DNA from 4 places in the Streptomyces sp. NPDC047028 genome. Region 1 is predicted to be linked to each of the others. Evidence: riboswitches for the same ligand, from Rfam matches in the RefSeq annotation. Region 1 holds a riboswitch; each other region holds the start of a gene.

What was found. A riboswitch is a leader RNA that binds a small molecule or an ion and turns the genes downstream of it on or off. The one in region 1 is predicted to bind cyclic di-AMP.
Positions count from the first base shown of each region.
Region 2: linked by a shared signal. The riboswitch ahead of ABZ854_RS02805 (C40 family peptidase) and the one ahead of ABZ854_RS16980 (M23 family metallopeptidase) in region 1 are both predicted to bind cyclic di-AMP.
Region 3: linked by a shared signal. The riboswitch ahead of ABZ854_RS16040 (M23 family metallopeptidase) and the one ahead of ABZ854_RS16980 (M23 family metallopeptidase) in region 1 are both predicted to bind cyclic di-AMP.
Region 4: linked by a shared signal. The riboswitch ahead of ABZ854_RS23865 (LysM peptidoglycan-binding domain-containing M23 family metallopeptidase) and the one ahead of ABZ854_RS16980 (M23 family metallopeptidase) in region 1 are both predicted to bind cyclic di-AMP.

Region 1 covers NZ_JBEYVS010000017.1:21,847-27,296, forward strand. Annotated here, with positions in the region: gene trmB (tRNA (guanosine(46)-N7)-methyltransferase TrmB) at 109-975, shown strand; gene ABZ854_RS16975 (PrsW family intramembrane metalloprotease) at 1,042-2,382, shown strand; gene ABZ854_RS16980 (M23 family metallopeptidase) at 2,429-3,460, opposite strand; cyclic di-AMP (ydaO/yuaA leader) riboswitch at 3,468-3,639, opposite strand; tRNA gene ABZ854_RS16985 (tRNA-Met) at 3,947-4,020, opposite strand; gene ABZ854_RS16990 (dihydrofolate reductase family protein) at 4,119-5,252, opposite strand; gene ABZ854_RS16995 (MarR family transcriptional regulator) at 5,321-5,450, shown strand, end outside.
Region 2 covers NZ_JBEYVS010000002.1:142,711-148,160, forward strand. Annotated here, with positions in the region: gene bioB (biotin synthase BioB) at 1-103, opposite strand, end outside; gene ABZ854_RS02785 (8-amino-7-oxononanoate synthase) at 251-1,378, shown strand; gene ABZ854_RS02790 (DUF397 domain-containing protein) at 1,436-1,660, opposite strand; gene ABZ854_RS02795 (helix-turn-helix transcriptional regulator) at 1,671-2,531, opposite strand; gene ABZ854_RS02800 (ATP-binding protein) at 2,755-3,213, shown strand; gene ABZ854_RS02805 (C40 family peptidase) at 3,365-3,838, opposite strand; cyclic di-AMP (ydaO/yuaA leader) riboswitch at 3,842-4,065, opposite strand; gene ABZ854_RS02810 (hypothetical protein) at 4,433-4,741, opposite strand; gene ABZ854_RS02815 (ATP-dependent Clp protease proteolytic subunit) at 4,749-5,393, opposite strand.
Region 3 covers NZ_JBEYVS010000015.1:114,449-119,898, forward strand. Annotated here, with positions in the region: gene ABZ854_RS16030 (HPr family phosphocarrier protein) at 57-338, shown strand; gene ABZ854_RS16035 (GntR family transcriptional regulator) at 460-1,155, opposite strand; gene ABZ854_RS16040 (M23 family metallopeptidase) at 1,359-2,114, opposite strand; cyclic di-AMP (ydaO/yuaA leader) riboswitch at 2,127-2,288, opposite strand; gene ABZ854_RS16045 (pitrilysin family protein) at 2,536-3,924, opposite strand; gene ABZ854_RS16050 (pitrilysin family protein) at 3,921-5,342, opposite strand.
Region 4 covers NZ_JBEYVS010000027.1:109,530-114,979, reverse strand. Annotated here, with positions in the region: gene ABZ854_RS23870 (alpha-galactosidase) at 51-2,123, shown strand; cyclic di-AMP (ydaO/yuaA leader) riboswitch at 2,395-2,591, shown strand; gene ABZ854_RS23865 (LysM peptidoglycan-binding domain-containing M23 family metallopeptidase) at 2,596-3,525, shown strand; gene ABZ854_RS23860 (SGNH/GDSL hydrolase family protein) at 3,635-4,462, shown strand; gene ABZ854_RS23855 (TetR/AcrR family transcriptional regulator) at 4,546-5,157, opposite strand; gene ABZ854_RS23850 (MBL fold metallo-hydrolase) at 5,299-5,450, shown strand, end outside.

The DNA of each region.
Region 1 (5,450 bases):
CAGGACGCGAAAGCACCCGGCGCCTCCGGGCCACCGCTCCACGGGACGAGAAGGCTCCCGGGGCCTTCGGACCAGGACGTCGGCGGGTCGCCGTAAAATTGGGGGACTGTGGCTGATTCCTTGAACTCTTCCGATGTCCCCCGGCCCGTTCCCGTCGTGGCGGAGCCCTCGCATGTCCCCGGGGTGTCGGTGCGGCACACCCGGGCCAAGGGGGAGCCGCGGTTTCCGGACGGGCCGAAGGCGGATCCCGCGGGGTCGCACTTCGAGCGGCGGATCCGCAGTTTCCAGCCGCGGCGGAGCAGGGTCACGGCCGGCCAGGCCGACGCGCTGCAGCGGCTGTGGCCCCAGTGGGGGCTGGACATCGACGGGCAGCGGATCATCGACCTGGGGGAACTGTTCGGCGGCGTGAAGAGCGTCGTGCTGGAGATCGGGTTCGGGATGGGCGAGGCGACCGCCCAGATGGCCGCCGCCGACCCGGACACCGGCATCCTCGCGGTGGACGTGCACACCCCGGGCCAGGGCAACCTGCTCAACCTCGCCGACCGCAACGGACTGGGCAACGTCCGCGTCGGCAACGGCGACGCGATCATCCTGCTCCGAGAGATGCTCACCCCCGACGCGCTCGACGGCCTCCGCGTCTACTTCCCGGACCCCTGGCCGAAGAAGCGGCACCACAAGCGACGGCTGATCCAGCCCGAGTTCCTGTCGCTGGCCGCCACCCGGCTGAAGCCCGGCGCGATCGTGCACTGCGCGACGGACTGGGAGCCGTACGCCGAGCAGATGCTCGAGGTCCTGGACGCGCACCCGGACTTCGAGAACACCCAGCCGGACGGCGGTTTCGCGCCGCGCCCCGAGTTCCGGCCGCTGACCCGTTTCGAGGGCCAGGGACTGGACAAGGGACATGTGGTGCGTGATCTGCTGTTCCGCCGCGTACCCCACCGGTCACCGCGGGACGGGCAGCCGGAAGCGCAGTGACAACAGCCCCTCGTTGTCGTCACCGTTAGGGTCGATGCCGTGCCGCCCACCAGTGCCCCGTACCCGATACCTCCCACCGGAGCCGGCGCCGGCGCCGGACCCGGCGACGCCGCCCTCCGGCACCCGCACTGGTGGCAGCGCGGCTGGGTGCGGTACGGCGCACTGATCACGCTGCTGGCGCTGTCCGGGCTGGTCATCCTGGCGCTCGTGCGGAGGCAGACCGGCACGGAGGGCTTCCTGGTCGGACTGGGGCTGGCCGTGCTGCCCGTGCCCTGGCTGACGGCCGCGTTCCGCTGGCTGGACCGGGTCGAACCGTGCCCCTGGCGCAACCTGGTCTTCGCCTTCGCGTGGGGCGCGTGCGCGGCCGCGCTGATCGCGATCGTCGCCAACAGCTTCGCCACGCACTGGATAGCCACCTCCACGGCGGACCCGGCCGGCGCCGACACCCTCGGCGCGACGGTGATAGCGCCGATCGTCGAGGAGTCCGTGAAGGCGGCGGCCGTCCTGCTGCTCTTCCTGTTCCGCAGACGGGACTTCACGGGGATCGTCGACGGCGTGGTGACAGCCGGGATCACCGCCACCGGCTTCGCGTTCACCGAGAACATCCTCTACCTGGGCACGGCCTTCGGCACCGACCAGCTCACCGGCGGCCGCGGTATCGCCTCCGTCACCGCCGCCACCTTCTTCGTGCGCATCGTGATGTCACCGTTCGCCCACCCCCTGTTCACCGTCCTGACCGGCATCGGCTTCGGCGCCGGCGCGCTCGCGGGGGACGGACAGCGCGCCCGGCGCGTGCTGCTGCCGCTCGGCGGCCTGCTGCTCGCGATGGGCATGCACGCCTTCTGGAACGGCTCCTCGACCTTCGGCGCTTACGGCTTCTTCGCCGTCTACGGCCTGTTCATGGTGCCCGCGTTCGGCCTGCTGACCTGGCTCGCGATCTGGACCCGGCAGCGGGAGCTGCGCACCGTGCGCGAGGAGCTGCCGGCGTATGTGTTCGCGGGGTGGCTTGGCCCGGCCGAGCCGTACGTCCTCGGGTCGATGCGGGCGCGGCGGATGGCCCGCGAGTACGCCCGGCACCACTTCGGCGGCCGGCCCGCCGGACGGACGGTCGCGCGGTACGAGGCCTGCGCCACTTCGCTGGCGTTCCTGCGGCACCGGGCGCGGCTGGGCAGGGCGCCGGCCGACTTCGCCGTACGCGAGCGGGAGCTGTTGTCCGAGCTGTGGGCGCTGAGGGACGTGGCCTGGCCGGCGCTGGAGTACGCGACCCGCGCGTCCGCCCCGGCGCCGGCGCCCTACTGGCCCGGCTACGGCTACGGCCACGGCCACCTCCCTGGCCAGGGCTACGGCCAGGACTACTACGGCTGTCCGGCCGTGCCCTATCCCGCGCACAACCCGTACCGGACGTAGGCCCCAGCACACTTGGCCCCGCCGCACGGAACCCCGGCGGGGACCCTCAGGGGTTGAGGCCCTTGCTCCGCAGCCAGGTCATCGGGTCGATGGCGGTGGCCTGGCCGTTCGGGTGGACCTCCACGTGGACGTGCGGGCCGGTGACGTTGCCCGTGGCGCCGACGCGGCCGATGACCTGGCCGGTGCTGACCTTCTGGCCGACCGTGACGTTGATCGAGGACTGGTGGCAGAACCACAGCTCGGTGCCGTCGTCCAGGGTGAGGATCGTGCGGTAGCCGTAGGCACCGGCCCAGCCGGCCCCGGTGATCTTGCCGCTGTGGATGGCGTGGATGAGGGTGCCGGTGGGGGCGGCGAAGTCGAGGCCGGTGTGGTACCCGGAGGACCACATCGAGCCGGGCTGGCCGAAGGTCCCGGTGATCGTGTACGACGTCGTCGGCAGCGTGTACTGCTTGGCCAGCTTGGCCAGGCGCTCCGCCTCGGCCTTCTTGGCGGCGGCGGCCTCGGCGTCCTTCTTGGCGTCGGCGGCCTGGGTGGCGGCCGCCTTCTCCGCCTTGGCGGCCGCGTCGTCGGCCTGCTTCTCGGCCGCGGCGACGGCGGCCACGGTGGCCTTGGTGTCGACCTGGCTCTGCTGCCGGTCCGCCTGGGCCATGATCCGGTTGCGCAGCGCCTCGCCGGCGTCGGAGCCGCCCTGGTCGGTGGCGGAGGCGGTGCCGATGTGGGCCAGCGAGGCCGTGGTGGACGAGGGGCCGTCGGAGGAGTCGTCGAATAGGTGGCCGATGGACGGCAGGTCCGGCATCGAGATCGACACCGGCGGCTTGCCGGTGTTGGCGCTGGCCATGCCGCCCGCGCCGACGGCGGCGATGACACCGACGCCGAGGACGGTGGAGCTGCGGGCGAGTCCGCCGCCGCGCTGCTTGGAGACGCGGTGCCGGCCGCGTACCGGGCGGATGGAGTCCTCGGTGGGATTCCACTCCTCCCAGGGGCCCTCGTCGGTGCGCTGGTCGCCGTAGCCGTAGGGCTCGCCGTCACGCTGGCTCGGCACGAACGGGGCTGTCGGGGCAGGCCGGTTGGACGCCACGCGGGCGTACTCCTTTCCTTCCTCCGCCTACCGGGTTAGCTGACGGGTTCGGAGCAGGAAGGTCTCCTACGCGCGTATACGTGTCGTGGACTCACAGAGAAGTCCACAGCGGTATCCGCGTGATTCACCCCAAGGTGGTGGTTCCCCGGTTCCCTCGCGGGATTCGGCGCGTGCGCACGGAGCCGCCTCTTGTGACGGCTGGGACGACCGCGCTGCGTTATCGAACGTTAATAGACCGGGGTGGCTGTTTCCAAGCCGTTCTGCTTGATCATTACCCTTTCTAGGGCGGACGTACAGGCCAAGAGGCGCGCAAATCGGGCGGGTTGACCGAAATTCAGGAGTCACAGAGGTTTTGATGGTGACTCAGATGTTATGCGGAGGGCTCCGGTCCGGTCACCATGGGTGAGGTGCGGGGCCGGCGCACCAAGGGACGGCAGAAAACACTCAGGGCCGGAATCCAAAAGGATTCCGGCCCTGAGCCTTCAGTAGCGGGGACAGGATTTGAACCTGCGACCTCTGGGTTATGAGCCCAGCGAGCTACCGAGCTGCTCCACCCCGCGTCGTTGAGACCACTGTACGCCATCCGCGGGGTGCGATGCACATCCGTTCCCGCCGGGCCGGTCGAGGCGCCCCGACACCGGCGGAAGCCGGGGGTGCCTCAGCCCAGCAGGTGCGCGTTCGGCGCCTTGGCCGCGGCCTCGTACTGGGGCAGGACGACCACGTCCGCTCCCCCGCCGGTCAGCACCCCCGTGCCGTCGGCCCCGGCCACGAAGGTGTCCGGCTCGCGCCAGGCGGTGACCACCCTGCGCACGCCCGCCCCGAGGATCAGCTCGGCGCACGGCGCTGGGCGCGAGGAGCGGCGGGCGCAGGGCTCCAGGCTGCTGTACACGGTGGCGCCGGGCAGCCGCGGGTCGGCGGGGCCGAGCTTGGCGAGGGCGGCCTCCTCGGCGTGCACCACCGGGTCGCCACCCTCCCGCGAGTGGCCGCGCGCCAGCTCCGTGCCGTCGGCGGCGACCACGACCGCGCCGACGCTGAAGGCCGTCTCCGAGGGCGGGCAGAGCGCGGCCAGCTCGCAGGCGGTGCGCAGCCAGTGGCGGTCGGCCGGGGAAGCCAGCGGACCCGTGCCGGGGGCGGTGGGCTCGTACCGCGTGAGGACGACGTCCTCGATCCGGCGGGTCTCGGTGAGGCGGAGCCGGCCCGCCTGGTACGCGCCCGGACCGAACAGGCGCGGGGCCGCCGGGTCGCCGACCAGGACCGGGGCGAGGACCAGCTGGAGTTCGTCGGCGAGGTCCTGCTGGAGGAGCTGCGTGTGGACGGTGCCGCCGCCCTCGACCATCAGCCGCCGTACGCCCCTGACGTCGTGCAGGTGCTCCAGCAGCGCGCGCCAGTCGAGGGCCGGGCCGAGGGCGACGACGTCGGCGCTGCGGCCGAGGGCGCGGGCGGCCCGTTCGGCGCCCCGGTCGGTCGTGTAGACGATCTTCTCCCCGCCGGTGTGCCAGAAGTTCGCGGCCGGGTCGAGGTCGCCCGTGGCGGTGACGGTGACCTTGAGCGGATACTCCGGCTTCCCCCCGGCGAGGCGGGCCGTGCGGCGCTCGGCGGAGTTGACGAGGAGGCGCGGGTTGTCGGCGCGGATGGTGCCGGCGCCGATCAGAATGGCGTCCACGGAGGCACGCACCTCGTCGACCCGGTCGAAGTCGGCGGGGCTGGAGAGCAGCAGCCGGTCGGGGCCGGTGTCGTCCAGGCAGCCGTCGAGCGAGACGGCTGCGGACAGCAGGACGTACGGGTACGGCATCGGCGCGCTCTCCCTGGCCTTTGGACTGCGGGGTTTGGTTCAAGTTTGAAACAACTTACACTGGCGGCATGACGACCCGCTGGCTCACCCCCGAGGAGCAGCGCGCGTGGCGCGCCTACATCGCCGCCTCCCAGTTGCTGGAGGACGCGATCGACCGGCAGCTCCAGCAGGAGGCCGGCATGCCCCACCTGTTCTACT
Region 2 (5,450 bases), on a different contig from region 1:
CGAGCAGATCGTCGTCGGAGGTGGCGAGTACGGCGAGCGCTTCCTCGCGGGTCGGCAGCTCGCGCCGAAGCCCCTTGTCCACCAGCGTGTTCAGCAGGTCCATGAAAGTTGATCCTGTCCTACGGGACCGCTTCGGGCCAAGGAGAGTTTGCACAACAGAGACGCTTCGACGTGTGGGTATTGCCACACCCTGGGTGCCTGCCCGTGCCGCTAGTGTCTGTCCGCTACCTACAAAAGCCCCGGAGGACCCATGGCGTTCGGCTGGATCGACGAGCAGGCACAGGCGCGGCGCCGGGCCGGTCTCGTACGGACCCTGCGCCCGCGCCCCGCCGACTCGCCGCTGCTGGACCTGGCGAGCAACGACTACCTGGGCCTCGCCCACCACCCCGAGGTCGCCGACGGGGCGGCAGCGGCCGCCCGGACCTGGGGCGGCGGCTCCACCGGCTCCCGGCTGGTCACCGGCACCACCGAGCTGCACGCCGAGCTCGAGCGCGAGCTGGCGGACTTCTGCGGGTTCGAGGCGGCGCTGGTCTTCTCCTCCGGTTACGCGGCCAACCTGGCCGCGGTCACCGCGCTCGGCCCGCACGGCTCGCTGATCGTCTCCGACGCGGGCAACCACGCCTCGCTCATCGACGGCTGCCGGCTCGCCCGGGGCACCACCCAGGTGGTCGGCCACGCCGACCCCGAGGCCGTGCGCAAGGCGCTGGGCACGCACGACGGCGCGGCGATCGCCGTATCCGACACGGTGTTCTCGGTGGACGGCGACCAGGCGCCGCTGGCCGCGCTGGCCGACGCGTGCCGGGAGTACGGCGCCGGCCTGGTCGTCGACGACGCCCATGGACTCGGCGTGCTGGGCGACGGCGGCCGGGGCGCGCCGCAGGCGGCCGGGCTCGCGGGCGCGGACGACGTGGTCGTCACGGCCACCCTGTCCAAGTCGCTGGGCAGCCAGGGCGGCGTGGTGCTCGGTCCGGCCCGGGTGATCGACCACCTGGTCAACGCCGCCCGTACCTTCATCTTCGACACCGGACTCGCCCCGGCGGCGGCCGGCGCCGCCCTGGCGGCGCTGCGGCTGCTGCGCCGCGAGCCGGAGCGGGCCGCGCGGGCCCGCGAGGTCGCCGCGGAGCTGCACGCACGGCTGACCGCCGCGGGTCTGGAGGCGGTGCGTCCGGACGCCGCGGTGGTCTCCGTGCGGGCCCCGTCCCCGGAGCAGGCCGTGCGCTGGGCGGCGGACTGCCGTACGGCCGGGCTGGCCGTGGGCTGTTTCCGTCCTCCCTCCGTGCCCGACGGCATCTCACGGCTCAGGCTGACCGCCCGAGCGGACCTGTCCGGGGCCGAGATCGAACGCGCTGTACGAGTGATCGGCGAGACTCGACCATGAGTCGGCGTGACACGGCCGGGCGTCGCACGAGTGCCGACGGGGTTTCGTAGGGGTCGGTCAGTGGAGCGTGGTCAGGAAGCCCGCCCAGCTCTCCGGGGAGAAGAGCAGCGCGGGTCCGGTCGGGCGCTTGGAGTCGCGCACGGCGAGCAGCCCGGCCCCGCGGCCGGAGTGCGGCCGGGCCGTCTCCACGCAGTTGTTCGCGCCCGTGCTGTAGCTGCTGCGCAGCCATCGCACGCCGGGCAGATCGGTGCTGGAAGGGACGTTCCGAGGCAGTGCGGTCATGGTGCCTCCTCTACGCGCCGTCACCTATCGCGGTGATGTAGTCCACCGAGTCCTCGGGTGAAAGGGCGTGGATCCGAAGGGTGTTGAAGGCCTCCGCGTACGCCTGGAGGTCTTCTTTCCGTTCCAGATAGAGGCTACTCGTCAACTGGTCCAGAACAACCACGTCCAGATCAGAAGTGCTCGGAAAGGAGAAGATAACGAAAGGGCCGGTGAGGCCGACGTGCGCCCCGGTCGCGAACGGCAGTACCTGGAGCCTGACTTGGGGCAGCCGCGCCGCCTCCGCCAGCCGTCTGAGCTGACGGGCCATCACCTCCGGTCCGCCCACCTCGCGCCGGAGCACCGCCTCGTCCAGCACCGCGCTCAGCCGCAGCGGGGGATCCGAGCGCAGCACGTCCTGCCGGGCCAGGCGCACCTCCACCAGCGCGTCCAGCCGCTCCTCGTCGAGGCCCTCCACCGCGGACCGGGTCACAGCGCGTGCGTACTCGGGCGTCTGCAGCAGCCCCGGCACCACCGTGGTCTCCAGGGTGCGCATGCCGCTCGCCTGCGATTCCAGGCTGATGAAGTCCCGGTAGGCCGGCGGCAGGATCCCCCGGTAGGCGTGCCACCAGCGGTGCCGGGCGCTCGCGTGCTCCGACCCCGCCAACCCCAGCAGCAACTCGCGCAGTTGCCCGTCGTCGACCCCGTAGGTGTCGAGGAGTAACCGCACATCGGCCGGTTTCACCCCGCTGGCGCCGGTCTCGATACGGCTCACCTTCGACTGGTGCCAGCCCACCAGGCGGGCCGCGTCGCCACTGGTGAGCCCCGCTCCGGTGCGCAGCGCGCGCAGTTCGGCGCCCAGTTTGCGGCGCCGCACCGCGGGACCGTTCTGCATGGGCTCCTCCTCACTCGCCATTACTCCTTACGGGCCGCCCAAATACGCTCTGCCGTCGCAGAGTTCACCGCATCGAGCGACAGATATATGCATATCTTGGTGGATCGCTCCCCGTGACCGGTCCGGTGGTGGCAGTCTGACGAGGAAGCACCAGTCCGGGACCGTACTCGAACCAGCCGCTCCTTGTCGGACCGCGGCCCCGGGGGAAAGGGACGACATCGCCATGGCAGACCACCTGGAAGCATCCGTCACTCTGCCGAGCGATCCCGCCTCGGTCTCCGCGGCCCGCGCCTACGTGCTGGGCACCCTCGCGGAGTGGGGCCTGCCGTCGGACACCGACGCGGCTGACACCGTGCGGCTCATCGTCTCCGAACTCGCCACCAACGCCGTACAGCACACCTTCGGGCAGTCCCCCACGTTCACGGTGGACCTCGCCCTGGACCGTGACGAGGACCTGCGCATCGGCGTCACGGACAGTCACCCGCGTTTCCCGAAGAGACTTCCGGCGGCCGTCCAGCAGGACAACGGCCGCGGCATGGTCATCATCCGCTGGCTCACCGCCGAGTGCGGCGGCAGGCTCCGCGTCCGGCCTACGCGCGAGGGCGGCAAGACGGTGCTGATCGAACTGCCCTGGACGGCCCCGGCGGAACCGGTACCGGCCGCCGGCCAGCAGGAAACGTAGGGCGGGCCGAAAGGCGTCCTGGGGCGGGCCTGCAGGAAGCCTGGGGCGGCCCGGCAGGCACCTGAGGCGGGCCGACCTGAGGTCGGGCCGGCGGGAGAGCACGGGGCGCGGCCCCCGTCCGGAGCCGCGCCGCTCAAGTCATGGAGCCGGGTCAGCCGACCCGGCCGTACCAGACGTGCTTGGTCCAGAGTTTCTCCAGCTTCACCACATCCCCCGTCCTCGGTGCGTGCCAGATCTTTCCCTTCCCGGCGTAGATGCCGACGTGGTAGACGCTGGATCCATAGTGGAAGAACACCAGGTCGCCCGGTTTTCGGTGGCCGGCCGAGATGTGGTGGGTCCGGTTGTACTGCTGTGCCGCCGTGCGGGGCAGCTTCTTGCCCGCCTTCTTGTACGAGTACAGCGTGAGCCCGGAGCAGTCGAACCTGCGCGGCCCGGTGGCCCCCCACTGGTACGGGGAGCCCTTCTTGGACGCCGCGACCCGGAGGGCCTTCGTCGCCATGGTGGCGGCCGAGGCGTCGGCGGACAGGCCCGGGGCCACGATGGTGCCGCCCACGGCCGCGAGGGTGAGGGCAGAGGCCGTACCGGCGCGTGCCATCAGCGACGGGACACGATTGAGCGCAGTCATGCGCAACCCTTCGTCAGCCGCCTGTGAAGGATGACCTGTCGGATTCGGGCTGGCGAAGTTGCCCGGTCGCGTTCCCGCGACTTCACCCCAAGGGCCGCGCGGCACATCCGCCCGTCTGCGACGAACGTCCGTGCCGGCGACCCGTCTTGCTCGGGTCCTCCACTCCTGCCGATCCACTCCTGTCGACCGGTCATCCGGGCGGCGGCAGGACTCGGCGTCCGCCCGGACCGCCCCGCCGCTGTGGCGGGGGCTTGTCGTCAGTCAGGGATCTTCACTCACACGTGTCCGAAAATCCCAACGGAACCGCCCCTTTGTGGCGTTACTCACCACTCGCCCGTTCGGGTGGACTTCACTGTGTTCGAGACATCGTCAGGTGCCGTACGGGGACCCGGACCTGGCCCGAAACCCTCGATTGCGCCGTACGGCCCAATGCGCCGCGCAAGCCGGCCGGTCCTCGAAAAGGACAGTAAAAATGCTGAAAATACGCCGGACGTGGGTCCGTCGTTCGGGCCGTTTCAACTCCAGCCCGAACGACGTGCCGAGCGGGGCCCGGGGACGGATTCGGCCGGGCCCGGCATCGGCCGGCGGGGCCGGTCAGCCCGGCCCGCCGGGCGGCAGGACGAGCCGTGCGGTCCGCCGGTCGCCGTCCAGCACGCGCATCGCCCGCGCCAGGGTCTCCCCGTGCAGTTCCGTCTCGCCGCGCCGGTGCATCAGGGCGAGCGCGTCCCGCAACTCCTCCGCCTTGCGCACCAGGGCCTGAGCGGCCCGCAGGGCGCGGTAGGTGTCGGCGTCCCGGGCCGGATTGACGCGGCCCAGCAGGTCGACGACGTCCAGGTACCGGTCGACCAGCTCACCCTCCGCGCGCGTCAGCGCGGGCAGGGGCGGAAGTTCCTCGGGCAGCACCGGCGGCTCACCTCGCGCCCGGAGCGCCCGGGACAGTCGGCGCGGCCCCGCGCCGCGGTACGACGCCGTCCACCAGGCCGTACTCCACGGCTGCCGGGGCGTCCAGCACGAGCACCCGTTCCAGATCGTCGCGGACCCGCTCCGCGTCGCGCCCGGTGTGCCGGACGAGCAGTTCCTCCATCAGCGCGCGGACCCGGGCCAACTCCTGTGCCTGGATGGCCAGATCGCTCGGCATGCCCGTCACCGGCTCGGACAGGGAGGGCTGTTCGAGCACGATGCGCGCGCCCGGCAGAGTGAACCGCTTCCCCGGCGTCCCCGCCGCGAGCAGCACCGCCGCGGCCGAGGCGGCCTGCCCCAGGCAGTAGGTGGCCACGTCGCAACTGACGTACCGCATCGTGTCGTAGACGGCTGTCATCGCGCTGTGCGAGCCGCCCGGGCAGTTGAGGTACAGCGAGATGTCCCGGTCCGGGGCGGCGTGTTCGAGCTGCATGAACTGTGCCGTCACATCGTTGGCGGCCGTGTCGTCGAGGTGGGTGCCGAGGAAGACGATCCGGTCGTCGAACAGCTTCGAGTACGGGTCGAGGGTTCGGTGCCCGGAGCCGGTGCGCTCGGTGAATTCGGGCAGGACATGGCGGGCGGACGTTCGGGACATGCGTGTACCCCTCCTCGCGGCCGGGCCTGGGACGGCCCCGCGTCTGTAAAAAATGTA
Region 3 (5,450 bases), on a different contig from region 1:
CTCCACGATATGGGAAACTGGTCTAGACAACCCTGAACACCGAAGGGCAGCATCACATGGCTGAGCGCCGCGTCAACGTCGGCTGGGCCGAGGGCCTCCACGCCCGCCCCGCTTCCATCTTCGTCCGGGCCGCCACGGCCGCAGGTATCCCGGTGACGATCGCCAAGGCCGACGGCAACCCCGTCAACGCGGCCTCCATGCTGGCCGTCCTCGGCCTCGGCGCCCAGGGCGGCGAGGAGATCGTCCTGGCCTCCGAAGCCGAGGGCGCGGACGCGGCCCTGGACCGGCTGGCCAAGCTGGTCGCCGAGGGCCTCGAGGAACTGCCCGAGACCGTCTGAGCGCGGCACCCGCGAAACACCGCGGCCGCGTCACCCTTTACGGGGTGGCGCGGCTGCGCTGTTTATTGGCCGGACATCCGGCTCCGCCTTTTCGCGCGGAATTCCGTATACCCCGTCGGTGTTAATTCCGCGGACCCGGAGTGTTTACGGCACGTTGCGAATCCCTCACGCGGCCGGCGGGTCCGGTGAGCCGGGCGGGCCGCAACTGGTGCGCCGCCGCCGTCCGCTGGGTGTGCGCCGCCGTGAGCGCCCGCGCGCGTTCGCCGTCGCCGCGCGCCACCGCGTCCACGATGGCGCCGTGCTCCGCCCAGGACTCGGCGGGATTCGGCGCCGGCCGTACCGCGAACATCCAGGTGATCTTGTGCCGCGTCCGGACGAGCGTCGAGGCCAGCGAGGGACTGCCGCACGCCTGGGCGAGCGTGTCGTGGAACCAGCCGCCGAGCGGGCGCAGGTCGCCGCCGGCGCCCCGGCCCGCCCGCTCCTGGCCGAGCCGGACCAGGCCGCGCAGCACCTTCAGATGGGCGGCGGTGCGCCGCTGGGCGGCCCGGGCGGCACCGAGCGGCTCCAGCAGCAGCCGCATCTCCAGCAGGTCGGCGGCCTCCTGTTCGGTCGGCTCGGCCACGCACGCGCCCGCGTGCCGCCGGGTCACGACGAAGCCCTCCGCCTCCAGGGTGCGCAGGGCCTCCCGGACGGGGACGCGTGAGACGCCGTACCGCCGGGCGAGCACTTCCTCGGTGAGCCGGCCGCCACGCGCGTGGACACCGGCGACGATGTCGTCCCGGATCGCCGTGCACACCGAATGCGCCGGAATACGCATGACCGACCTCCGCCTTGTTCCCCGTGAAACGCCGACGACGGGCGTTTTCCGCGACTCTAGGCCAGGCGGCCTGAATTTCCGGCGAGAAGCCGGAATTCATGGATGCCTTTTGGACAGCGAGGTGTGCGGCGCCTTCACGCACCCGGAGAACGGCGAAAGCCCCGGCCGGTGGGCCGGGGCTTTCGCAGGTGCCGCGCGACGGGTCAGACGTGCACACCGTGCTTGCTCAGGTAGGCGATGGGGTCGACGTCCGAGCCGTAGTCGGGGGTCGTCCGGGCCTCGAAGTGCAGATGCGGGCCGGTGACGTTGCCGGTCGCGCCGGACAGGGCGATCTGCTGGCCGGGGGTGACCTTCTGGCCCACCGTGACGCCGATGGACGACAGGTGGCCGTACTGGGTGTACATGCCGTCGGCCATCCGGATCACGATCTGGTTGCCGTAGGCGCCGCCCCAGCCGGTGGAGACGACGGTGCCGGAACCGACCGCGTGGACGGCGGTGCCGCTCGCCGCGTGGAAGTCGATGCCGGTGTGCGAGCCGGACGACCACAGGGTGCCGCCGACCTTGTAGCCCGTCGAGACGTACGAGTGCGCGACCGGGGCGACGAAGGTGTTCAGCCGCTTGCGCTCGGCCTCACGGGCGGCGCGCGCCTGGGCCGCGCGCTCCTCCTTGGCCCTCTCGGCGGCCACCTTGGCCGCGGCCTCCTCGGCCGCCTTCTGCTCCGCGGCGGCCTTCTGCGCGGCGGCCTGTGCGTCGATCTGCTGGGCGACGTCGTCGCTGACGGTGATGACCGGGGTGAGGCCGCTCTGCTCGACGGGGCTCTCCGCGGCGAGCGCCGGGGAGGCCGCGAGGGTGCCGATGACACCGGTCGTGGTGAGGGCGGCGATGCCGGCGGCCTGCGCGGTGGTGCGCTTGACCCGGCCGGGCTTGCGGTGCTTCCCGGTGGCGCACATGAACGCCATGAAGTGGCTGGTCCTTTCCTTCCCTCTCGCCTACCGGGTTAGCTGACGGGTTCGGAGCAGGAAGGTCTCCTACGGACCCCCTCGCTGCGCGCGGGCGTCCGATTCACCCCAGGGACTGCGTGGGTCCCCGGCTCCCCTGGCTCGCGCCGTACGGGGACTCGGCGATGGCTGTCCGGTGCCACGGGTGCGGCGCACTGCCTGACGAACAGCCCGGACGACGCTAAGGCGAGGTGCGTTCAATACCCAAACGCATCCGGGTTTTTGTAGCGCATGCCACAGGGCAGACAGGCAACCTCTGCCCCAATTCGGACATTTGAGGGCGAGCAAGGGGAACGGGCCGAAAACGGCGTGGGCCCCTGACGACCCGTCGGTCGTCAGGGGCCCACGCGCGCGTGCGGGGCGCGCCGCCCGCATAGATGCTCTACTCGGCCGTCACGACGGTGACTTCACCGATGCCGAGCGCCTCGACCGGCTCCTTGATCTGCGTCGCGTCGCCGACGAGGACGGTCACCAGCCGGTCCACCGGGAAGGCGTTCACGGCGGCCGCGGTGGCCTCCACGGTGCCCGTGGCGGCGAGCCGCTGGTAGAGCGTCGCCTGGTAGTCGTCGGGCAGGTGCTGCTCGACCTGGTCGGCGAGCGTGCCCGCGACGGCCGCCGCCGTCTCGTACTTCAGCGGGGCCACGCCGACGAGGTTCTGCACGGCGACGTCGCGCTCGGCGTCGGTGAGGCCGTCCGCCGCGAGTGTGCGCAGCACCGTCCACAGGTCCTGGAGCGCGGGGCCGGTGTTCGGGGTGTCCACGGAGCCGCTGATGGCGAGCATCGCGGCGCCGGTGCCCTCGGGCGCGGCGCGCAGGACCTGCCCGAAGGCGCGCACCCCGTAGGTGTAGCCCTTCTCCTCGCGCAGGACGCGGTCCAGGCGGGAGGTGAGGGTGCCGCCGAGGCAGTAGGTGCCGAGCACCTGGGCGGGCCACACACGGTCGTGCCGGTCGGGTCCGATCCGGCCGATGAGCAGCTGGGTCTGGACGGCGCCGGGCCGGTGGACGATGACCGCGCGGCCGGTGTCGTCCGCGGTCACCGGCGGCACGGGGCGGGGTTCGCCCGGGGTGCCCGTCCACGCGCCCAGGGTGTCGCCGAGCAGGGCGTCCAGGTCCGTTCCGGTGAGGTCGCCGACCACGATCGCCGTGGCCGTCGCGGGCCGCACGTGACGGTCGTAGAAGGCGCGGACCGCTGCGGCGTCGATCTTGGCGACGGTCTCCTCGGTGCCCTGACGCGGGCGCGACATGCGCGAGGTGGCCGGGAACAGCTCCTTGGAGAGTTCCTTGGCGGCCCGCCGGGCCGGGTTGGCCAGCTCGTGCGGGATCTCGTCGAGGCGGTTGCGGACCAGCCGCTCGATCTCGCTCTCGGCGAAGGCGGGCGCCCGCAGCGCGTCGGCGAGCAGGCCGAGGCCCTTGGCGAGGCGGGAGGCGGGAACCTCCAGGCTGAGCCGGACGCCGGGGTGGTCGGCGTGCGCGTCGAGTGTGGCGCCGGCGCGCTCCAGTTCGGCGGCGAACTCCTCGGCGGAGTGCTTGTCGGTGCCCTCGGAGAAGGCCCGCGCCATGATCGTGCCCACGCCGTCCAGGCCGGCCGGTTCGGCGTCCAGGGGTGCGTCCAGCAGCACCTCGACGGCGACGACCTGCTGGCCGGGGCGGTGGCAGCGCAGCACTGTCAGGCCGTTGCCGAGCGCGCCGCGCTCCGGGGCGGGGAACGCCCACGGCTTCGCCTCGCCCGGCTGCGGCTGGGGGTGGAAGTCCATCGTGGCGAGCTCGCTCACTTGCCCGTCTCCTCGTTGTCGTTCCGGTCGGCCCGGTCGGCGCCCGCTTCGACGGTGGCCTCCGACTCGGGGTTCTCGGGCAGGCCCGGGTCGTCGGTGTGTTCGGCGGATTCGGCGGACAGCGGCTCGTAGACGAGCACCGCGCGGTTGTCGGGGCGCAGCCGGGCCTTGGCGACCTCCTGGACCTCCTCGGCGGTCACGTCCAGTACGCGGTTGACGGCGGTCAGGGCGAGCTGCGGGTCGCCGAACAGCACCGCGAACCGGCACAGTTCGTCGGCGCGCCCGGCGACGGTGCCGAGCCGGTCCAGCCACTCGCGCTCCAACTGGGCCTGGGCGCGTTCCATCTCCTCCGGAGTGGGGCCCTCCGCAGCGAACCGGGCGAGTTCCTCGTCGATGGCGGCCTCGATGACCGGCACCTCGACGTCACCGGAGGTCTTCACGTCCAGCCAGCCCAGGGAGGGCGCGCCGGCCAGGCGCAGCATGCCGAAGCCGGCGGCGACGGCCGTGCGGTCGCGGCGCACCAGGCGGTTGTAGAGGCGGGAGGACTCGCCGCCGCCGAGGACGGTCAGGGCGAGGTCGGCGGCGTCGGACCCGCGCGTGCCGTCGTGCGGGAGCCGGTAGGCGGCCATCAGGGCGCGCGCGGGGACCTCCTCGACGACGACCTCGCGCTTCTCCTCGCCGAGGACCTCCGGCAGCGAGCCGTCGCGGGGGGCGGGCTTGCCGTCGTGGGCGGCGATGGACCCGAAGTACTTCTCGACCCAGGCGAGGGTCTGCGCGGGGTCGATGTCGCCGACCACGGAGAGGACCGCGTTGCCCGGCGCGTAGTAGGTGCGGAAGAACTGGCGGGCGTCCTCCAGGGTGGCCGCGTCCAGGTCCGCCATCGAGCCGATCGGCGTGTGGTGGTACGGGTGGCCGTCCGGGTAGGCCAGGGCGGTCAGCTTCTCGAACGCGGTGCCGTAGGGCACGTTGTCGTAGCGCTGGCGGCGCTCGTTCTTGACGACGTCCCGCTGGTTCTCCATGGACTCGTCGTCCAGGGCGGTGAGCAGGGAGCCCATGCGGTCGGCCTCCAGCCAGAGGGCGAGCTCCAGCTGGTGGGCGGGCATGGTCTCGAAGTAGTTGGTGCGCTCGAAGCTGGTGGTGCCGTTGAGCGAGCCGCCGGCGCCCTGCACCAGTTCGAAGTGGCCGTTGCCCTTCACCTGGCCGGAGCCCTGGAACATCAGGTGCTCGAAAAGGTGAGCCAGGCCGGTACGCCCCTTGACTTCGTGGCGCGAGCCGACGTCGTACCAGAGGCACACCGCCGCCACCGGGGTCAGGTGATCCTCGGAGAGCACCACGCGCAGACCGTTGGCCAGGCGGTGCTCGGTCGCTGTCAGGCCCCCGGAGCCTGCCTCGGCCGTGGTCGTGTGACCCATGGGCATGTACGTCCCTTCGCGAGCGGAGGCGGTCGAAAAAACCGCGGTCTTCCTGCCGTTCCTGCCACTTTATGCAAAGCGTGCGGGACCCCGGCGAAGTTCCCGCGAGGCGTA
Region 4 (5,450 bases), on a different contig from region 1:
TGATCGGTCCTGTTGACACCTGTGAGGTCTTGATGACGGAGATGGCGGAGATGGTGGAGATCGCCGAGCACGGCCGTACGTGGTTCCTGTCCGGCCCCGGCAGCAGCTATGCCCTCCACCTCACGGAGGCGGACGAGCTGCTCCACCTGCACTGGGGCCCGCGCATCGCCCTCGCCGACGCCGAGGCCCTGGCGGCGGACCCGCTGCCCGCGTACCGCCCCTTCGAGTCTCCGCTGGACGGCCGCGAGGAGTACCCCGTCGAGGGCGGCCCCCGCTTCACCCGCCCCGCCCTGTCCGTCCGCACCGGGGAGCGGCGCGGCACCGAGTGGCGCTTCGTGTCGTACGAGACGGACGACGACGTGCTGCGGCTGCGCTTCGACGACGACGGGCTCGCGATCACCCTCCACTACCGGATGCGCGGCGACGTCGTCGAGCGCTGGGTCGCCCTGCACAACGGCGGCCCCGAGCCCGTGGAGCTGCTGCGCGCCGACGCCGCCGCCTGGACCCTGCCCGACCGCGAGGGCTGGAGGCTCTCCCAGCTGCACGGCCGCTGGGCCGCCGAGTCCCTGCTCACCGGCGCGCTCCTCACCCACGGCGAGAAGGTCATCGGCAGCCGCCGCGGCCACACCGGACACCAGCACCTGCCCTGGGTCGCCCTCGACACCGACGCCACCGAGGAGCGCGGCGAGGTCTACGGCTGCGCCCTCGGCTGGTCCGGCTCCTGGCGGATCGCTGTCGCCCAGCTACCGGACGCGCGCGTGCAGATCACCGGCGGCGCCGGCCACGACGACTCCGGTCTGCTGCTCCTGGAGCCGGGCCGCTCGTACACCACCCCGGTCTTCGCCGGCCTGTGGAGCGACGGCGGCTTCGGCGGGGCCAGCCGCACCTGGCACGCCTACCAGCGCGCGCACGTGATCCCGGACGCGGACCGGGACCGGCCGGTGCTGTTCAACTCCTGGGAGGCCACCTTCTTCGACATCTCCGAGGAGCAGCAGGCCGCGCTCGCCCGGCGGGCCGCCGCCATCGGCGTCGAGCTGTTCGTCGTGGACGACGGCTGGTTCGGCGCCCGCACCAGCGACCGGGCCGGACTCGGCGACTGGACGCCCAACTCCGACCGCTTCCCGCACGGCCTGAAGCCCCTCGCCGACCAGGTGCACGGCCTCGGCATGCAGTTCGGCATCTGGGTCGAACCCGAGATGGTCAACCCGGACAGCGACCTCTATCGCGCACACCCCGACTGGGTGCAGTACCAACCGGGGCGAAAGCGGACGGAATTCCGCAATCAGCTCGTCCTCAACCTGGCCCGCGAGGATGTCCAGGAGTACCTGTGGGAGCAGCTGCACACTCTGCTCTCCAGCGCACCCGTCGACTATGTGAAGTGGGACTTCAACCGCTGCTTCACCGACGCCGGCTGGCCGGGGGAGCCGTATCCGCAGCGCCTGTGGACCGACCACACCCACGCCCTGTACGCCCTGCTGGACCGGCTGCGCGCCGCGCACCCCGAGGTCGCCTTCGAGTCCTGCTCGGGCGGCGGCGGCCGGATCGACCTGGGGGTGCTGAGCCGTACCGACCAGGTGTGGACCTCCGACAACACCGACCCGCTGGACCGGCTCGCCATCCAGTACGGGTTCAGCCAGGTCCACCCCGCCCGGGTCATGGCCGCCTGGGTCACCGACAGCCCGAACACCCAGCTCAACGGCCGGGTGAGCAGCCTGCGTTTCCGGTTCGTCAGTGCCATGGCGGGAGTCCTCGGCGTCGGCGGCGACCTCACCGGGTGGAGTGAGGAGGAGCTGACCGAGGCCCGCGCCTGGGTGGACCTCTACAAGGAGATCCGGCCCGTCGTCCAGCACGGCGACCTGTACCGGCTGCGCCCACCGGCGGGCGGCCTCAGCGCCGTCCAGTACGTCCTCGGCGACGAGACCGTGGTGCTCGCCTGGCTCCAGTCGCAGCGTTACGGCCAACCGGTCCCGGCCCTGCGGCTGCGCGGACTCGACCCGGCCGCGTCGTACGAATGCCGTGAAACGGGCGAAGTGCACCGAGGTGCCGTCCTCCTGCACCACGGGCTGCGGACCCGGCTGCGCGGCGATCTCGATGCGACGGTTCTCCGCCTGCGTCGCATCTGAGCCTTCTGTCCGAATTTACGGCTTCGTTCCAACTCGCTGTGGAATAGGGGGAGGTGGGTGTGGCGTGCGTGAGGAGCGTCATAGTGGTGACCGACCGTCGCACGTCATGCTCACGTAATGTCCGGGCGCCCGGCGGCAATTGAGGCGAGCGAGAGCGCGGACATGCACGCACGGTGACCGCGCTTTCAGGTATCCGATCATCCGAAACGGCGGAGGCGGGAACCGGCTCCTTGTCGCAGTGCGTCCCGCTCGCTTACGTTCGCCACCAATTCCGGACGGAACGCCGAATCCTGCCGCCGCCCGGAGTCCCCACACACATGACCCGTGTACGGCAGGAGCGGGGGACCCACCAGGTACGACTGCCTGTCCCGGTCTCCGCGACAGGCTCGGGGTGAAGCCGCGCACCGCGCGGCCGGGCAGCTCCAGCCCGAACCCGACAGCTCACCTCGCAGGCGCCGGAGAGGAATGCGCCATGCCCGCGAAGGGTAAGCACCGTCGTCCCAAGACCCAGCGTCTGACCCGCTCCATCGCCGTCGCCGGAACCGGCGGCGCCGCCCTCGCCCTGCCGCTCGTCGGGGCCGCCGGAGCCCACGCCGCCACCCCGCAGTCCGGTTCCGCGCACGTCGCCCAGTCCCTCCCGGCCGCCAAGGACACGGCGACGAAGGCGACCGCCGCGAAGCCGGCGGCCGCGCACCGCGCTCCGGGCGTCCGCACCTACACGGTGAAGTCCGGCGACTGCCTGGCGAAGATAGCCGACGCCCATGACGTCCGCGGCGGCTGGCACCGGCTCTACGACGACAACCGGCAGGTCGTCGGCGACGACCCGTCGCTGATCCACCCCGGCCTGAAGCTCACGCTCGGCAAGCGCGCGACGGCGACACACCACCCGTCCTCCGACGCGCACTCCACGACGCCGTCCACCCACCCGTCCAAGCCGCAGACACAGACACAGTCGAAGCCGCAGACCCCGCCCACGGCCACCACCCCCTCCACCGGCTTCACGCTCCCGGTGACCGGCGCCACCATCGGCACCGGCTACCACGTGGCGGGCAGCATGTGGTCCAGCGGCTACCACACCGGCGTCGACTTCGTCGTCCCGACCGGCACCACCGTCAAGTCCGTCGCCGCCGGCACGGTCGTCTCCGCGGGCTGGGGCGGCGCGTACGGCAACCAGGTCGTCGTCAAGCTGAACGACGGCCACTACGCCCAGTACGCCCACCTCTCCCAGCTCTCCGTCTCCGCCGGGCAGAGCGTGACGGAGGGACAGCAGCTCGGCCTGTCCGGCGCGACCGGCAACGTGACCGGACCGCACCTGCACTTCGAGATCCGGACCACCCCGGACTACGGCTCGGACATCGACCCCGTCGCCTACCTCCGCCAGCACGGGGTCACCGTCGGCTGACCCGGAGTATTCCTGAATGGCAAATGAATAAGCAGTGGGACTTCTCACCGTCCGTCAACCCCCGCCTACGGTCGCGTAAGTCACATCCGAAGGTGAATCATGGTCCGACGTGGCAGACGATTCGAAGAGTGACAACACATCGGTGATCGGGTCGATCGGGTCGTACGTGGCGGTGGGGGACAGCTTCACCGAGGGCGTCGGCGACCCGGGGCCCGACGGGGCGTTCGTCGGCTGGGCCGACCGGTTCGCGGTCCTGCTCGCCGACCGGCGGCCCGAGGGAGACTTCCGGTACAGCAACCTCGCGGTGCGCGGGAAGCTGCTCGACCAGATCGTGGCGGACCAGGTCCCCAAGGCGCTCGAACTCGCCCCGGACCTGGTCTCCTTCTGCGCCGGCGGCAACGACATCATTCGCCCCGGCACCGACCCGGACGAGGTCGCCGAACGCTTCGAGCGGTCCGTGTCCCGGCTGGCCGAGGCGGCGGGCACGGTCCTCGTGACGACCGGTTTCGACACGCGTGGCGTCCCGGTGCTCAAGCACCTGCGGGGCAAGATCGCCACGTACAACGGGCACGTGCGGGCCGTCGCCGACCGGTACGGCTGCCCGGTGCTCGACCTGTGGTCCCTGAAGTCCGTGCAGGACCGCCGGGCGTGGGACGACGACCGGCTCCACCTGTCGGCCGAGGGCCACACCCGCGTGGCCCTGCGCGCCGGCCAGGCCCTCGGCCTGAAGATCCCGGCCGACCCCGAGCAGCCCTGGCCGCCCCTGCCGCCCCGCGGCACGCTGGAGGTCCGCCGCGACGACGTGCACTGGGCCCGCGAGTACCTCGTCCCGTGGATCGGCCGCCGGCTGCGCGGCGAGTCCTCCGGCGACCACGTCACGGCGAAGGGCACGCTGTCGCCGGACGACATCAAGATGCGAATCGCGTCGGTGGCCTGACACCCCCACTCACCGAGCCCCGCGGCGCCCGACCGGCGCGCCGCGGGGCACCGGCCGGCCCTCCCCGCGCGCACCGAGGGACGTCAGCCCTTCAGAGCCTCCTGGTCCAGCCCGAGTTCCCTGGCCAGTGCCGCCTCGCCCCACTCCTGCGCGCGGGTGCGGGGCACGCCGCCCGGATAGGAGGTCAGCTGGACGGCGAGTCCGTCCAGGAGGGCCGTCAGACGCAGGGCCGTACCTTCGGGATCGGCGCACGCGAACTCGCCCGCGGCGACGCCCTCGGCGATGACCGTGGCGATCGCCGCCTTCCACTGCCGGTCCAGTTCCCGGGTGACCTCGCGCAGAGCCGGCTCGCGCAGTGACACCGCCCAGCCCTCGATCCACAGCCGCCAGCCCTTGGCCGCACCCGACGGCGCGTACCAGCGGACGGCCGACCGCAGCCGGCGCACCGCCGACGTCCGCCGGCCCAGCAGCCCCCGCAGGTGCGCGAGGTCGCCCTCCGCCGCGTGCGCGAACGCGGCGGCGACCAGCTGCTCCTTCGTGGAGAAGTGGTACAGCACCAGCGCGTTGCTCACCCCGAGCGCGGACGCCACGTCGGCGATCCTGAGCGCCGCCACGCCCCGCACCTCGATCTGCTCGACTGCCGCGCGCAGCAGCTCCTCGCGCCGCTCCGCAACGCTCAACCGCACTCTCGCCACCCGGCCACCCTAATCCGTCACCAGTGCGACACCGACCGTGTCCGGCCAGTGGCGGGGACGTTGCGGGCGGGGCGCCGTCGGTCTGCTTGTCGGACGGGCCGACCATAATGGAAGTCCTCAGCGACTCCACCTGGAGGTACCGTGACCGGTCCGCGTTCCCAGAGTTCCGGGCTCCGAGGGCTGCGGCCCGCCGCCTTCGGCGCGGATCCCGGCGGTGAGCGCATGGCACGCATCCGCCGCTCCCCGCATTTCAAGGACGGCGTCTTCCAGAACCCGGGCGGCACCGCGCGTAC